Regions from separate parts of the Ruminococcus sp. RTP21198st1_G1_RTP21198_201120 genome, predicted to be linked through region 1. Evidence: predicted binding sites of a transcription regulator. Region 1 holds the regulator's gene; the other holds the start of a gene.
The links. Region 1 encodes Rex, which represses fermentation and respiration genes when NADH is low (regulators of the CRP and FNR family bind a similar motif). Its sites were predicted from a motif close to ATTGTTAANNNNTTAACAAT; they were not measured.

Region 1 (3,191 bases):
TGGCAATACACTTATCCTTACTCACGAGAACCTCTACAACCACGATATTTCAGACAAAAGACTTATCGACGATAAGATCATCGAAGTGGATTGGGAAGGCAATATAATTTGGAGCTGGCGTGCAAGCGACCACTTTGATGAGCTTGGCTTTGACGAGGCCGCAAAGAACGCATTGTTCAGAAACCCTGGTCTTCACGGTGAGGCAGGTGGAGATTGGATGCACATAAACAACTTCTCTACCCTTGGCGAAAATAAGTGGTATGACGCAGGTGACAAACGCTTCCACCCAGACAATATCATATTTGACGCAAGAAATTCTAACATACTCGGAATTATCGAGAAATCAACAGGTAAGATAGTATGGCGTGTAGGTCCTAACTTCAACGAAAGCGAAGCCACAAAGAAGCTTGGCTGGATAATTGGTCAGCACCACCTGCACATGATACCAAAGGGACTTCCTGGAGAGGGCGACCTGTTGGTATTCGATAACGGTGGCGAGGGTGGCTACGGCACACCTAACCCTGCTTCCCTCACAGGCGTGAACAATGCACACAGAGATTACTCAAGAGTACTTCAATTCAATCCTGTTACACTTGAAATAACATGGCAGTACACTCCCCTTGAAGCAGGAAATCTGCTTTTTACTGACGCTTCTAAGTTCTATAGCTCATACATCAGCTCTGCACAGCGACTTCCGAACGGAAACACTCTTATTACGGAAGGTTCAGATGGACATCTTCTTGAGGTCACACCTGACCATGAAATAGTTTGGGAATTTGTAAACCCTTATTTCAAGAATTTTGCTGGAACATTCAAAAGCAACATGATCTACAGAGCTTATCGTGTACCATACGAGTGGATACCACAGCTTAAAAAGCCTGTTGAGACCTCTATCGAGCCTATCGACATTACAAAGTTCAGAGTATCAGGTGCTTCTATTGGCGAGGGTACAGGGCTTGTTACAGCCGTTGACGGGATCGATCCAACAAAAGGAGTTCCTCTCACAGGTTCAGGAAATGAAGAAGATGATGATGAACGCATCGACTTCTGTGTTGCTTCTGTAAAGAAAAAAGATCTAGAATAAAATTATTATACATAAGGCAGCTTCTGTAAAACGAGGCTGCTTTTTTTAAGACTGCAGAGAGTTTACAAGTCCTTGACAAAAGAAAAGATTAGTGCTATTATATTATATGATATTGTTATTTATTTATCAATCATGTTTATTAGTAAAGGAAAGTGTAAATATATGTCTAAAGACGGTTCGATATCCACATCAGTAATAAAACGACTGCCACGTTATTATAGATTTTTAGGTGAGCTTCAAAAAGAAGGACTTGAAAGAATATCTTCAAGGGAGCTTTCTGAGAGAATGAAGCTCACGGCTTCACAAATAAGACAAGACCTTAACTGCTTTGGCGGATTCGGTCAGCAGGGATATGGCTATCACGTTGACGAGCTTAGAATGGAAATAGGCAAGATACTCGGAGTAGACAAGCATTTCAAGACCATACTTATCGGTGCAGGAAACCTTGGTAAAGCTATCGCCACACATATTAACTTTGAAACAAGGGGTTGCAATCTCATAGGCATATTTGATATAAACCCTAAGCTCACTGGTGAAGTGGTAGGAAACATACCGATTCGTCACACTAATGATATAGAAAGCTTTTGCGAAGCAAACTCCCCTGTTGTAGCTGTGCTTTGTATACCGAAGGCAAACACTCAGGCTATTGCAGACCAGCTTGTAAATCTTGGTCTGAAAGCGTTCTGGAATTTTTCACATTATGATCTTAGCATCGACTATGAAAACATAGTTGTGGAAAATGTCCATTTAGGTGACAGCCTGCTTACACTTACATATGCAACAAATATCATAACAAGCACTGATACTGACAACAGCGAAGAGATCGAATAAAAAAGGCGCTGTAAAAAAAAGCGCAACAAAGCCCGTGGATTTCCTCGATATGGAAGCCCACGGGCTTTAATATATCACACAGCAAAAAAGAACTATCTAATCTTGAAAAAAGGGTACAGCAAACACACCGGCAGAAATACAGCGCTTTTTGCCGATTATTAAAATGTTGAAAAATATCTTTTTCAGGCTGCTTTTCTGATTGCGATCTTCTTCAAGTGAAATTTATGCAGATTAAAACCACAGCAAATCATCGCAATTTCTAAATTCATGGCATTTAAGCCACGTCTTCTGGCTCTTGTGTATGACCGATTCCACTTGATGATACCATTTGCACCCTCAGATTGAATGCTTCTGTTCATTCTGAGAAGCGCTCCATGAATACAATTAAGATTGTTTAAAACTTCTTTGTGAAATGCAGTCAATTCTTCATTTATGCAAACTATGCGATTTCCCTTGCATTTGCAGCACTTTTCTTTATGAGAACAGTTTGCACATTCTTCACACTGATAGAATTCTTCTGTTCTCCCATATTTGTTTCCCTTTATGGGTCGACTGTAAACGTAATGGAATTTTTTGTTGTTAGGACACAGCAGATCACCGTTTTCATCTATGCGGAAATTCACTGCTCTGTATGGATCATTATGGTATTTAATATTCTTGCTTTCTTTTTCATACATGGTAAATTTCATGTATTTTCCCATTCCGTGTTCTTCACAGTACAGATAGTTGTTGAAGCTTCCATAGCCTGCGTCGGTAACTGGATATTCAGGATACTTTCCATATATTCTGTGGAATTTTTCCATAAGCGGCTTGAAGCAATCCATATCCGAGGCATACTGCTTTACGTCATATACGGCGATATACTCATCGCAAACGCCAAATTGTATGTTGTAACCTGGGAGCAGTTGATCGTTTCCCATATAGTCTTTTTTCATACGCATAAATGTTGCATCATGGTCTGTTTTGGAATAACTGTTTCGTTCATTGCCGCATATTTTTATGTGCTCTGCATACTTTTTTAGTCTCGCAATGTAACTTGTAAGCTTATCATAATATCGCTGTTCTGGAGTTTTATGATGTCCACGTCCCCTGACAGCAGAAGCAGGATCAAAACCGCAAAGCTGTATATATTGCTTTAATATCTGTTCGAGATATTCGATGGCATATTCTTCACGAACTCCGAATTTCACACCAAATGCGGCTATTCTTTTATTTATCTCACTTAACAGTTCTGTTGTCTTTGCAAATACTTTCACGCGATTTTTCTCGCAGCTCT
Region 2 (3,191 bases), on a different contig from region 1:
GCCGCATAGCCGAAAGGCGTTTTCTCCTCTTTTTCCTCGGCTTCCTTTTCCTCCTCAGTGACTTCTACCTTTGATTTTTCATCGTCAAGGTAAAATTCCTGTGGGTTTGCGGGGTTATACTTTATGTCTATGATATCGCCTTTTTCATAGCCGTTGTCTGTGACTATCTGGGTATATTTCTCGCCGTCAATGGTATAGCCGATTTTCCACTCGGTAAAAACTCTGTCCTCGCCGCCGTTGAAATCAGGCATTGTGGTCTTGACTTTCTGCAAGGCCTTTGCCTGAGTTGGTTCGTAGTGATCCTCCTCGGGGATATTATGTTCCTGCTCTGGAAAAAAGCGATAGCCCTGCAAAGCTTTGATACCGAAATAGATAAGTCCAATGCCTGTGAGCAGAAGAATTATTCCGCCTATGCCCTGCCAGCCTAATCCGCTTTTTGCAAGTAGTGTTATTTCATTCATTTTTACTACCTCGATTTCTGCATAAAAAAGGGACAGGCAAAACCTGCCTGCCCCTAGCTTATAGCCTAGTAAGATATATTACTTGTCAGCAATTACGTCGATACCTGGGAGAACCTTGCCCTCGAGGTATTCAAGTGAAGCTCCGCCGCCTGTTGAGATGTGTGACATCTTATCAGCAAAGCCAAGCTGGATAACTGCTGCTGCTGAGTCGCCGCCGCCGATGATAGTTGTAGCGTCTGTTTCAGCAAGTGCCTTTGCAACTGCAATAGTACCCTTTGCAAGTGTTGGGTTCTCGAACACGCCCATAGGACCGTTCCAAACAACTGTCTTTGCAGACTTAACAGCCTCGCCGAAGAGAGCCTGTGTCTTTGTGCCGATATCGAGGCCTTCCTTGTCAGCTGGGATCTTGTCAGAATCAACAACTTCTACGTCGATAGGAGCGTCGATTGGATCAGGGAAACCTGCTGCAACTGTTGTGTCGATAGGGAGAAGAAGCTTCTTGCCGAGCTTTTCAGCCTTTGCCATCATTTCCTTGCAGTAGTCGATCTTTGTATCGTCAACGAGGGAAAGACCAACTTCCTTGCCCTGTGCCTTGAGGAATGTATATGCCATACCGCCGCCGATGATAAGTGTATCGCACTTCTCGAGGAGGTTTGAGATAACGTTGAGCTTATCTGCTACCTTTGCGCCGCCGAGGATAGCAACGAATGGTCTAACAGGTGTTTCAACTGCATTTCCGAGATAGTTGATTTCTTTCTGCATGAGGTAACCAACTGCTGTTTCCTTAACGAACTTTGTAACGCCTGCTGTAGAAGCATGAGCTCTGTGAGCTGAACCGAAAGCGTCCATTACGAATACTTCGTCGTCAACGAGGTCAGCAAGTTCCTTAGCGAAAGCTTCGCCGTTCTTTGTTTCCTCTGCGCCTCTGAATCTTGTGTTCTCAAGAACAACGATATCTCCGTCAGCCATTTCAGCAACTGCCTTCTTAGCGTTGTCGCCAACTACTGTATCGTCAGCAGCGAATGTTACCTTTGTTTCAGGAAGAAGCTCTGCAAGTCTTGCAGCAGCAGGAGCAAGTGAGAACTTAGCCTCTGGGCCGTTCTTTGGCTTGCCGAGATGTGAACACAGAACTACCTTGCCGCCGTCAGCTACCAGCTTCTTGATAGTTGGGAGAGCAGCTGTTATTCTGTTATCGTTTGTAATAACGCCGTCCTTAAGAGGAACGTTAAAGTCAACTCTTACGAGTACCTTTTTGCCCTTTACATTAATGTCATCAACAGTAACTTTGTTTAAACCTGCCATTTTAAAGACACCTCTCAATTTAATTTTTTAATTCACGTTGTTAAAAAACTAACAACCTTACCTTTATTATATAACATACCGTCATAAAAATCAAGTATTTTTTTATAATTTTTACCCTGATTTTATAACTTTAGGCTTTTAAAGTGCGTCCACCTTTATCTCTCCGTTGTCAGCGGATATTGCCACGGCGGACACCGCTCCCTCGCCCTTGTCTATAAGCAGTTCGGCTATCTTATCCTCAACCTCGTTTCTTATGACACGGCGGATATCTCTTGCACCAAGCTTCTGACCGTATGCCTTATGTGCAATAGCTTTCAGAGCTTCATCTGTATATCTCAGGCTGATATGTTTCTCCTCCAACGGCGACTTCATCTCGTCCAGCATAAGACCTGCTATGCCTGCGAAATTCTCCTCTGTGAGCGGATTGAACACAACTATCTCGTCTATTCTTCCAAGAAACTCAGGTCTCAGGAAATCTCTCAGTGCTTTCATTGCTTTATCCTTGGCGATATCACTGTCGGTCTTATTGAAGCCCACACCTGTATCTCTATCAGTCGAACCTGCGTTTGATGTCATGACGATAACTGTGTTCTCAAATGAAACGCTTCTGCCCTGTGAATCGTTGATACGTCCCTCGTCAAGTATCTGGAGAAGTATGTTCATAACGTCAGGGTGAGCCTTTTCTATCTCGTCAAAAAGTACCACTGAATATGGTCTGCGGCGCACCTTTTCGGTAAGCTGACCTGCTTCATCAAAGCCTACATATCCCGGAGGTGAGCCGATAAGCTTTGATACTGAGTGCTTCTCCATATACTCGGTCATGTCAACTCTGATAAGCGGCTCGGTGGCGTCAAAAAGCTCTTCTCCAAGGACTTTCACAAGCTCTGTTTTTCCAACGCCTGTTGGGCCGACGAAAATAAATGAAGCAGGTCTGCGACGTTTTGAAAGCTGAACCCTTGTACGCTTTATTGCCTTTGCGACCTTATCAACGGCTTCGTCCTGACCGATAACACGCTTTGAAAGGGCTTCTTTGAGATGCTTTATCTTATCATACTCGGTCTGAGCTATCTTATTGGCAGGGATACCTGTCCAAAGCTCTATTACCTTTGAGATATCGTCCTCTGTGACCTGAACGTTTTTAAGAGTTTCTTCCACCTCTTTGAGTCTGTTCTGGATCCTGAGTATCTCGCCCTTTTCCTTTGCGATTATCTCATAGTCAGGGTCTGACTTCTGCTCGTAATCCTCAACGAGCTTTTCATGCTTTTTAAGCTCCTCGTTAAGTGCGTCGAACTCCTCTATTTCAGGTGTTCTGATACTTGTGCAGGCGCAGGCTTCGTCAAGAAGATCTATCGCCTTGTCAGGGAGAAATCTGTCGTTGATATATCTTTCAGAAAGCACTGCACACTCTCTGAGCATATCGTCTGATAT

Region 2: the regulator Rex is predicted to act here: its motif matches at 1,800-1,819, upstream of pgk (phosphoglycerate kinase).

The regions. Positions count from the first base shown of each region.
Region 1 covers NZ_JBCOMH010000003.1:186,709-189,899, reverse strand. Annotated here, with positions in the region: gene AB5627_RS03370 (aryl-sulfate sulfotransferase) at 1-1,084, shown strand, start outside; gene AB5627_RS03365 (redox-sensing transcriptional repressor Rex) at 1,247-1,915, shown strand; gene AB5627_RS03360 (IS1182 family transposase) at 2,098-3,191, opposite strand, start outside.
Region 2 covers NZ_JBCOMH010000007.1:110,070-113,260, forward strand. Annotated here, with positions in the region: gene AB5627_RS06230 (DUF3592 domain-containing protein) at 1-461, opposite strand, end outside; gene pgk (phosphoglycerate kinase) at 540-1,763, opposite strand; gene AB5627_RS06240 (ATP-dependent Clp protease ATP-binding subunit) at 1,902-3,191, opposite strand, start outside.